Regions from separate parts of the Mesorhizobium sp. B2-4-7 genome, predicted to be linked through region 1. Evidence: riboswitches for the same ligand, from Rfam matches in the RefSeq annotation. Region 1 holds a riboswitch; each other region holds the start of a gene.
The links. A riboswitch is a leader RNA that binds a small molecule or an ion and turns the genes downstream of it on or off. The one in region 1 is predicted to bind cobalamin.
Positions count from the first base shown of each region.

Region 1 (3,474 bases):
GCAAGCCGCCAGAATACCGCCGGTGAACGCAGCGATCGGTAGCGTCCAGATCCCGAAACTGTCGCCGAAGACGGTGATGACGGAGACAGCGCCGGCGGCGGCTCCCGACGAGAGGCCGAACAGGAACGGATCGGCAAGATCGTTGCGCGTCACCGTCTGTAACAGCGCGCCGACCACGCCCAGGCCGCCGCCGACACAGATGGCCAGGATTATGCGCGGCAATCTGAGGTCGACGACGATCCTGCCGACCGGGCCGGACACGTCATGCCCCTTCAATCCGATCGCATGGCCAAGTGCTGCAACGACGTCGCCCAACGGAATCATCGTCGAGCCATAGGCGATCGACAGCAGCGCGAACGCGGCGATTGCCAACGCCGCCGCCGTCATGGCCAATAGGAATGCCTTGTGCCGCAAAGTCATGTTCCCGGTTAAAACGCTTCCGGATGCATCGCCCTGGCAATCTTGCCGATCGCGTCGATATTGGCCGGCCCGGGTGTCAGTTCGGCATAGCGAAGCGCCGCGAAGCGTTCGTTCCTGACCGCGTCCGTCTCCTTCATTGCCGGATGCGCTTTCAGGAAATCGAGCAGCTTCCGGTAGCCGCCGCCATCCTGATAGTCGAGCAGGATGAGGAATTGCGGATTGCGCGAGGCCACCGTCTCCCAATCCGTGTTGCCCCAGCTGGTGTCCATGTCGGCCATGATGTTGTCGCCGCCGGCCGCGGAAATCATGGCGTTGGGAATGGCGAACTTGCCTGATGTGAACGGCTTGTCCTCGCCGGAATCATAGAGGAACACGCGCGTTCCCCTGCGGGCGCCGACCTTGGCCGTGATTTCGGCGAGCTGCGCCTTCCAGCCGGAGACGAGCTTATCCGCTTCGGCCTCCTTGCCGAAGATCTTGCCCAGCTTCTCGACATCGCCATAGAGCAGGTCCATCGAAGCGGCGGGGCGGTTCTTGTCGAGATGGACGCAGCTTTCCGTCAGCACCAGGGTCTTGATGCCGTGTTGCGCCAGCGTATCGGGCGTCACCTCGCCGCCCGGCTTCATGCCGTAGTACCAACCGGCGAAGAAGAAGTCGGGCTCGACAGCGACCAGGTTTTCCAGCGTCGGATATTTGGGCGCCAGTTCCGGGATCGAGCCTTGCTCGGCCTTGAATTCGGGGCCGACCTTGTACCATCCGGTGATGCCGGTCAGGCCGACGATCGACGGCTGCAGCTTCAGGGCGAAGGCCATCTCGGCCATGTTGAGATCGTGAATGACAGCGCGCTTTGGAGGCGCGTCGAAGGTCAGCGACTTGCCGCAGCTGTCGACCGTCACCGGAAAGGCGAAGGCCGTAGAGGCCAGCAGGGAGAAGGCAAGAGATACGGCAAGGCGTTTCACGGATGTTGCTCCTTCGTTGCACGGGAATTGGATCTGCGCTCACGAAGATGGCGCGGCACGGTTCGGAACCTCGAACACCGTCAGCTCGCGGTCCTCCGTCGGGTGGCGCAACCTAAAGACGTCGACACCGAAGATCTCGCGGATCAGCTGCTGAGTGAGTGCTTCGCGTGGCGGCGCCAGCACATGCAACCGGCCATGGCTCATCACCGCGACCCTGGTGGCGAAAGGCGTCACCAGCGCCAGATCGTGCAGCACCGCGATCACGGTCATGCCGAGGCCTGCAACCAGTTCGAGCAACTCGCTGCGCGCCCGCGGGTCGAGATGGTTGGTCGGCTCGTCGAGGAACAGGATCTTCGGCTCCTGTGCGATGGCGCGGGCAAGCTGGGCGCGCTGGCGCTCGCCGCCCGACAGCGAGCCGATGGTGCGGCCAAGCAGCGGCAACAGCCCGGTCCGACGCAGCGCCTCGACGACAATGTCGCGTTCCTCGCTCCTGTGCCTGCGGCCGGTATGCGGAACCCGGCCGAGCTCGACATAATCGATCACCGCCAGCCGTGGATCCGGTTGATCGGTCTGGCCGACGACGGCGATGTGCAGCGCCCGCTCGGCGGTCGAAATCCTGTCCAGCAGGCGCCCGGTGAGCTTCACTTCGCCCGAACTCGGCCGCAGCATGCCCGACAGCATGCGCAGCAATGTCGTCTTGCCGGCGCCGTTGGGACCGATGATGGCGAGACGGTCGCCCGCCGCCACCGAAAGGCTGACCGGATGCACCAGATGCAGGCCATCCGCCGCCGCGGCCAGGTCGCGGGCCTCGAGAAGCGGCGCGGTCATGGGCAATTCCTTGCAGGGCCTGCCGGAATACGGGCCAGCGTCTTGCTTGCCAATCCTGCCGGACGCTGGCCTGAATTCACCTCGGTGGCGATATCGCGGCAAAGCGTGCACACGATGATGCGATGCATGGGAATGCAGTGAATGCGATCGATGGAGCCGTCCAACTTCCGTCACTTTCAAAAATGGCGACGGAAGGAAGCTGGCTTGAACCGGTCGACAAGACCGAACCCCGCGTCTCCTCCCGGCACACCCCGTCCGGTCAACCCATGCAGATGGCAGGTCTCCTGGCTCGCGGGTCGTTGCGCCATCCTGCCTTCCCAGCCTTGCCGGCCAGTGGCTTCTCGGATTTTGCTCGCCGCTTACAGTTGCGGGGGCAGCCATGGCTTCGACCCGAAAATCGGGCCTCACCATGTTCCCTTTTCACCCCTCGCCTTGCGGCGCGGGGACCATCACGAGTCGCAGCCTAGGATGCAGGCAGCGTCGAGGCAAGGTCGATGCATGTTCTGTTATAACGATACAAACGTGTGGTCAATCACTATCGCGCGCCACCAGTTCCAGCGGCCAGACCTCGCGAATGATCTCTGGCCCTTTCGCGCCGGCGAAAGCCGGGAGCGAGGCGAGCAGGATTTCGCCGAGCCGCCGCCCCATCGGGTCAAGGCTCGGACGAAAGCCGGTCAGCGCCGGCGAGAAATAACGGCAGAGCGGCGTGTCGACGATGACGATCACCGCGACATCCTGCCCGGGCTTGATCCCCATTTCGGCGAGCGCTTTGCAGCCGCCGAGCGCCATCGAGTCGTTGTTGAAGATAATCGCGGTCGGCGGATCCTTCGACCGCATGACTTGCGGTGTCACCGCGTAGCCACCGGCTTCGTTGATAAAACCGTCCACAATCAGGCCGGGATCGACTTCGATGCGGTGCCGCCGCAGCGCCTTGCAATAACCCTCCAGAAACAGATAACCGAAATTCAGGTCAAGCGACGGCCGGATGGCGGCGATGCGGCGGTGGCCACGCGCAACCAGCCGGTCGACCGCATCGGCGCCCGCCTTCTCGAAATCCAGATCCAGAGAGGGATAGCTGTCGTCGCCGGACCGGCTTCGGCCGAGCGTCGCGAAGGGAAAGCCGGCCTTGCTCAGATAGTCGATGCGATCGTCCTCGCGCCGCGTCCAGGCCAGTACGACGGCATCGGCACGACGCGTCTCGACGACGCGGCGCAGCCGCTCCTGTTGATAATCCGCCGGCGCGCCCATGACGATGATCAGGTCCAGCCCG
Region 1 covers NZ_VFVH01000001.1:214,478-217,951, forward strand. Annotated here, with positions in the region: gene FJ946_RS01045 (iron ABC transporter permease) at 1-420, opposite strand, end outside; gene FJ946_RS01050 (ABC transporter substrate-binding protein) at 429-1,376, opposite strand; gene FJ946_RS01055 (ABC transporter ATP-binding protein) at 1,416-2,204, opposite strand; cobalamin riboswitch at 2,461-2,670, opposite strand; gene FJ946_RS01060 (LacI family DNA-binding transcriptional regulator) at 2,733-3,474, opposite strand, start outside.

Region 2 (3,474 bases), on a different contig from region 1:
TGCGGACCGCGCGTTCGATAACCGCCTTCCCCCAATCCGTCGCTGCTTCGCAGCGCCACCTTTCCCCCCTCCGGAGGGAAAGGAAGTGAGCCCTGCTGGAAGCGTTTGGCGACCAGACTTGAATGCTCATCCACAAAAGGGGACAACAGCTCTCAAAACTCCACCCCCTGCTGCGCCTTCACGCCCGCCGCGAAATGGTGCTTGGTCAGCCCCATCTCGGTCACCAGGTCGGCCGCCTCGACCAGCGCCGGCTTGGCGTTGCGACCGGTGACGACGACATGCAGGCCCTCGCGGCGCGCTTTCAGCGCGACAACCACCTTGTCCAGATCGAGATACTCGTAGCGCAGCGCGATGTTGAGTTCGTCGAGCACGACGAGACTGATCGACGGATCGGCCATCAGCTCCAGCGCCTTGGCCCAGGCGGCCTCGGCCGCCGCGATGTCGCGCTTCAGATCCTGTGTCTCCCAGGTGAACCCCTCGCCCATCGCGTGCCAGACGACGCGGTCGCCGAAGGCGGCGAAGGCCTCCTTCTCACCCGTATGCCATTTGCCCTTGATGAACTGGACGACGCCGACGCGCTTGCCGTAGCCGAGCATCCGCAGCGCCAGGCCAAAGGCAGCCGTGGTCTTGCCTTTGCCCGGGCCGGTGTTGACGATCAGCAGCCCCTTTTCGACCGTCTTGCTCGCCACCTCGGCGTCTTGGACCGCCTTGCGCTTGGCCATCTTGGCGCGGTGGCGCTCTTCGTCCTTTTCGTCGATGTCGGTCATGTCACTTCACCTTGAGCGGCAGCCCCGCCACCATCAAAAGCACGGTCTCGGCAATCGCCGCGACCTGCTGGTTGAGCCGGCCGGCGGCGTCGCGGAACCGGCGCCCCAGCGCATTGTCGGGCACGATGCCTTGCCCGACCTCGTTGGATACCACGAACCAGGGTCCGCGCGGCCGCGACAGCATGTCAGCCAGCCGCCGACATTCGGCCTCTACATCATGATCGGCCAGCATGTGATTGGTCAGCCAGAGCGTCAGGCAGTCGACAAGCACCGGCTGGTCCTCCGGTAGGGCCTCGAGTGCACCGACAAGGTCTAGCGGTGCATCGATGGTCGTCCAGCCCTCGCCGCGCCGCGACCGGTGCAACGCGATGCGCTGCCGCATCTCGTCGTCATAAGGTTGCGCCGTGGCGATGTAGGCCCATCGCGAAGGCAAGGCGGTCATCAGCGTTTCGGCGTGCGCGCTCTTGCCGGAGCGCGCACCGCCGATGATGAAGGTCAGTCTTCCGCGATCAGGCAAAGCTGTCGCGCAGGCTCGTCGCGCTGCCGGTGAAGCGTCCACGCACCACGCCGACGACAGCGCCCAGCACGAGCCAGAACACCAGGTTCGTCACTGTCACCGCCACCACGAACTGATGGTGCAGGCCTTCCGGGATCGGCGTCTCGAAACTGTCGGGCTGCGGCGCGCCGACGATATGCGGCGCGACGATCAACACCACACCCAGAATCGCCAGCGGCAGTGATTTGCGGAAGGCGATCAGGGCAAGGCCGATCGCCGTCGCCGCCACCGTCGCCGTCCACCAGATCTGGCGTGGCAGAAGCTCGGCGGCAGGCATGGCCGGCAGTTCCGGCGGCAGGCCGAGGCCCGGCGCCAGCGTGAACACGGCAAAGCCGGCCAGTCCCCAGAACACGCCCTGGCGCCAGTTGCCGATGCCGCCGGCGAATTCCGAAACCGCGACCAGGACCAGCGCGAAGCCGATGCCGGTGACGATGTTGGCAAGCACGCTGAAAGCGAAACGCTCGAAGCCGTCGGCCGGCGCCCAGCCTTCCTCTTCAGCCGGAACAGCTTCAGCGGCTGCCGGCGCGGCGGAGCTCATGGCATTGCCCGCCGGGGCGGCAGAGTTCATGGCGTTGTTGTCGGTCGGGGCCGGTGCGGTATGGTCGTGGTGGTGGCCGCCGCCGGCCTGTTCGTAGACTTCCGCCTTCAGGATCAACGGCACGGTGGCATAGGCCTGCATGCAGGCGAGAACGACACCGGCCACGAGCCCTGCGATCGCCGCGATGAACACGACGTTGCGAAACAGGTTCATGATGTCAAATCCCTATCAGTGGCAGGGAAACGCCATCGAGTGGCGATAGTCGTGCGCGGCATTGTGGACCGCGTCGATATGCGAGAAACCGACAAAGCCTACGACGAAAACGCCGAGCAGCGCCGCGAGCGCGAGCTGCAGGAGGCGCGACTGCGAGGAGATGGAGGCGCCGAGGGAGACGGAAGCGGTATTCATGTCTTGTCCTTTCACCCTCCACCCGAGGGCATCGAAGTCAGTTTCCTGTCGCCGGCAGGTCTCCTGGCTCGCGGATCAGCGCCCTTCCCCACCTTCCCGAAGAAAATCTTCAGTGGCATATGGAGAGGACTACCGCACACAGTTGCGGGGGCAGCCACGGCATTGGGCAACAAATCTGCCCGCACCGCATTCCCTCTTGGCTCCAATCGGAACCGACGACGAAGGTGACTATAGGGAAAATCGCCGCATCCGGCAAACCAAATTCCGACGGCGACAAGCGCTTTAGCGCCGTCCGGCCGCTTGCTCCGCTGCAATTGACAATTTCCGTGGCCGGGTGTCGGCTGCCATCCTCACAGGAGGCCAGCCATGCAGCCCGTCCAGAGCCAGCACGCCCCCTATAACGGCCTCACCCGGGCCGAGCCGACATTGCCGTCCTCGGCCTATTGGGATGCGGCGGCCTACCAGCGCGACCTCGACGCCATCTGGTACAGGAACTGGCTGCTCGTCTGCCGTGAAGCTGATCTCGCCCAACCGCTGGCTTTCCGCACCTTCCGTGTCGGCAGCCAGGAGATCGTCGTGCTGCGTGACGATACCGGCGAACTGCGCGCCTTCCACAACACCTGCCGGCATCGCGGCTCGCAGCTTTGCCAGGAACGCGAGGGGCGGCTGAAGGCGCGGCTGATCACCTGCCCCTACCACGCATGGTCCTATTCGCTGCGCGGCGAGCTCGTGCGCGTGCCATCGAAAACGCTGCCCGAAGGTTTCGACAAGGCGGACCATCCGCTCTATCGCGTCGCGCTGTCGGTCTGGCGCGGCTTCGTCTTCGTCAATCTCGCGGAAGATGCCGCCGGCTCGGCGCACTCATCCTTCGACCCGGCCTCCGGCGATCTCGGCAACTGGCCGCTGGAATCGCTGGTATCGGGCCATGTGCTGCGCAAGGTGATGAACTGCAACTGGAAGATCTTCTGGGAAAACTTCAACGAATGCCTGCATTGCCCCGGCGTCCACAAGGACCTGTCGCGGCTGGTGCCGATCTACGGCCGCGGCCTGATGGGCCGGCATGACGACCCCGAATGGACCCGCCATGCCGACAATGACGCGCCGGAATTTTCCGGCGGGCTGCGGGCGGGTGCCGAAACATGGTCACGTGACGGCCAGGCGCATGGGCCGGTCTTTTCGGGCCTGACGCCGGCCGAGCGCGCCGC
Region 2 covers NZ_VFVH01000006.1:71,368-74,841, forward strand. Annotated here, with positions in the region: gene cobO (cob(I)yrinic acid a,c-diamide adenosyltransferase) at 153-767, opposite strand; gene cobU (bifunctional adenosylcobinamide kinase/adenosylcobinamide-phosphate guanylyltransferase) at 769-1,284, opposite strand; gene FJ946_RS17750 (CbtA family protein) at 1,277-2,074, opposite strand; gene FJ946_RS17755 (CbtB domain-containing protein) at 2,090-2,269, opposite strand; cobalamin riboswitch at 2,305-2,501, opposite strand; gene FJ946_RS17760 (aromatic ring-hydroxylating dioxygenase subunit alpha) at 2,636-3,474, shown strand, end outside.
Region 2: linked by a shared signal. The riboswitch ahead of FJ946_RS17755 (CbtB domain-containing protein) and the one ahead of FJ946_RS01055 (ABC transporter ATP-binding protein) in region 1 are both predicted to bind cobalamin.

Region 3 (3,474 bases), on a different contig from region 1:
TGCTGCAACGCGGCGAGGGTTAGCGCAGCGCTTCCGGCGAAGCAAGTCAAACCTTGTTCAAAACACTGGCCTGGACGGCATAAGGGAAGAAACTGGTCCGATCCGCTCCTGTTTGATTTCCTTCGCTTTTTACTCCACTTTTCTCTCCTGACAGAGTTGCCGCCAAAACCCTGCTAGCATGGCCGGAATCAACTGTCCGAACCACGCTCAACAAGCCATCAGAGTCGCATCCGAATGAAGGAAAATATCTCGCTCGCCGCGGCCCGGCGTATCGCGCTCGCCGCCCAAGGGTTCACTGATCCCCGCCCCGCCGGCACGCCCGACCGACGCCACTTCGCCCGTGTGCTCTCGCGTACCGGCCTGCTGCAGATCGATTCCGTCAGCGCGGTGGTGCGCGCTCACTACATGCCGCTCTATTCGCGCCTTGGTCCCTACCCGTTCGCCTTGCTCGACAACGCCGCCGTCACGCGCAAGCGCACGGTTTTCGAATACTGGGCGCACGAGGCTTCCTTCCTGCCGGTCGAGACCTATCCCCTGATGCGTTGGCGCATGCAGCGCGCCGAGCGTGGCGATGAAATGTATCTGGGTCTCGCCAAATGGGGCCGCGAGCACGCCGCCTATATAGAAGAGATCTACCGCGAGGTCGCGGAGCGCGGCCCGATCGCCGCTTCCGCGCTCGAAGGCCAGAAAGGATCCGGCGGCTGGTGGGGCTGGAGCCACGCCAAGCATGCCTTCGAATGGCTGTTCTGGGCAGGACGCATCACCACCGCGCACCGCCGTGGCTTCGAACGCTTCTATGATTTGCCCGAGCGCGTACTGCCGCGGGCGATCCTCGATCTGCCGGTGCCGTCTGCCGAGGACGCGCATCGGGAATTGCTGCGGATATCCGCCCGCGCTCATGGCGTCGCGACAGCAAGCGACCTGCGCGACTATTTCCGCCTGTCGCCGGCCGACATGAAGGGCCGGCTGGAGGAGCTGGTTGAAACAGGCGAGCTGGTGCCGGTGCGTGTCGAGGGCTGGAACAAACCGGCTTACCTCCATAAGGAGGCCCGTATTCCACGAAAAATCGAGGCCCGCGCCTTGCTGGCGCCGTTCGATCCGGTCGTTTTCGAGCGCTCGCGCACGGAGCGGCTGTTCGATTTCCACTACCGCATAGAAATCTACACCCCTGCCGAAAAACGGCAATACGGCTATTACGTCCTGCCGTTCCTGCTCGGCGACAGGATCGTGGCGCGCGTCGACCTCAAGGCCGACCGGCCGGCCAGCGTGCTACGCGTCCACGCGGCCTATGCCGAGCCCAGCGCGCCGCCTGAAACCGCCGCGCAACTCTTCCAGGAATTGACGCAGATGCAGGGCTGGCTCGGCCTCGAACGGATCGAGGTTACGCCCGCCGGCGACCTTGGGCAGCCGCTCGCCGACATTGCCGTGTCGTAGACGCGCGTTGACACCGCCGCCTGCAAGAGCCTAAATCCATTCCAGACGGTCTCCTCTCGGCAAAGGGAGGAGCCAAGAGGGAATGCGGTGCGAAATCTCGATTTCAAATCCGCGGCTGTCCCCGCAACTGTAAGCGACGAGCCAAGGCCGAAAACCACTGGGACGGTCCCGGGAAGGCGGCACGAAGGCGATGACCCGCGAGCCAGGAGACCTGCCGTCTGAGACATAAGAATCCGATCGCCCGGCGGGTTTTCCGGGCAAGGAGCCCGATTTGGAACGCGACAGCAGTTTCCCGGCTGAAACAGCGGACATTTTGTCTGGCGATAGCGACTTGTCTGGCGATAGCGACGCCTTGGCCGGCGTCACTGTTATCATCTGCGCTTCCTGCCGCGACGAGACCGGTTCCGATGCCCATCCCCGCGCCGGCGAAGTTTTGGCTCAAGATACGCGCCAAGCCGCAACGGCCGACAATGTCCGTGTCCGCACCGTCGAATGCCTCGGCAACTGCAAGCGCCGTCTCAGTGCGGCGATTCTTCGCGACGGCTGCTGGAGTTATGTCTTCGGCGACCTGAACATCGCCAGCGGCGCCGATCTCGTCACCGGCGCGAAACTCTTCGCCGCTTCGACCAACGGCCTCATTCCGTGGCGTGGTCGCCCGGATTCCCTCAAGCGCGGCCTCGTCGCCCGCATTCCTCCCCTCGACATGCTGAAGGACTGATCATGACCGCCGCAGTTTCCGCCGCCACTCTCTCCCGCGTCCCCTGTACCGTGGTCACCGGCTTCCTGGGTGCCGGCAAGACCACGCTGGTCCGCCATCTCCTGGAGAACGCGGGCGGCAAGCGGATCGCCATCATCGTCAACGAATTCGGCGACATCGGAATCGACGGCGAGATCCTCAAGGGCTGCGGCATCGACACCTGCCCGGAGGAAAACATCGTCGAACTGGCCAATGGCTGCATCTGCTGCACCGTCGCCGACGATTTCGTCCCGGCGCTCGACCAGATCCTGTCGCTGACGCCGAAGGTCGACCACATCCTGATCGAGACCTCAGGCTTGGCTCTGCCCAAGCCGCTGGTCCAGGCCTTCCAGTGGCCGACAGTGAAGAGCCGGGTGACAGTCGACGGCGTAATCGCCGTGGTCGACGGTCCGGCATTGGCCGAGGGGCGCGTCGCCAACGACATGGACGCCCTGCAGGCGCAACGCGCGCAGGACCAGACACTGGACCACGACGACCCCGTCGAGGAGGTGTTCGAGGACCAGATCGCCTGCGCCGACCTCATCATCCTGTCGAAGAGCGACCTGATGGATGCCGCAGGTTCGGCTCGCGCCAACGCCATCATTGGCGAACACTCCGCCCGCGCCGTGAAGGTCGTGCCGACGGCTCATGGCAAGGTCGATCCGTCCGTGCTGCTCGGGCTAGGCCTCGCCGTCGAGGACGACATCGAGAACCGCAAGTCCCATCATGACGGCGCCTTCGACCACGAGCACGACGACTTCGATACGTTCATCGTCGACATCCCCTCGATCGCCAACCCGGACGACCTGGCAAAGCGCGTCGCGACCGCCGCCGAACAGGAGAACGTGCTGCGGGTGAAAGGCTTCGTCGAGGTCGGCGGCAAGCCGATGCGGCTGTTGCTGCAGGCGGTCGGTCCGCGCGTCAATCATTATTATGACCGCGCCTGGACGGCTGACGACGACCGCCGCTCGCGCCTGGTCGTCATCGGCCTCAAGGGGCTGAACCGCCCGGCGATCGAGCATATCCTCGCCGGCTGAGGCAACACCGACCGCGATGCACATCCTCACCACCACATCCGCCTCGCTCGACGATCTCGCCGAGCCGGTCGATCTGCGGCAGACGCCGGCGGAAATGGTGGCGCTGTCCTTTACGGACAGCGACCTGGCCGGACTGGCAGCGGCCTGGAAAGGCGACGCCGATCGGCTGCCCACGATGCGGCTGGCCGCGCTGCGCGACCTGCGCCACCCCATGTCCGTCGACCTCTGGATCGACAGCGTCGCCCGTCACGCCAAAGTCATTCTGGT
Region 3 covers NZ_VFVH01000006.1:107,282-110,755, forward strand. Annotated here, with positions in the region: gene FJ946_RS17925 (winged helix-turn-helix domain-containing protein) at 235-1,434, shown strand; cobalamin riboswitch at 1,464-1,668, shown strand; gene FJ946_RS17930 (DUF1636 family protein) at 1,706-2,152, shown strand; gene cobW (cobalamin biosynthesis protein CobW) at 2,155-3,207, shown strand; gene FJ946_RS17940 (cobaltochelatase subunit CobN) at 3,224-3,474, shown strand, end outside.
Region 3: linked by a shared signal. The riboswitch ahead of FJ946_RS17930 (DUF1636 family protein) and the one ahead of FJ946_RS01055 (ABC transporter ATP-binding protein) in region 1 are both predicted to bind cobalamin.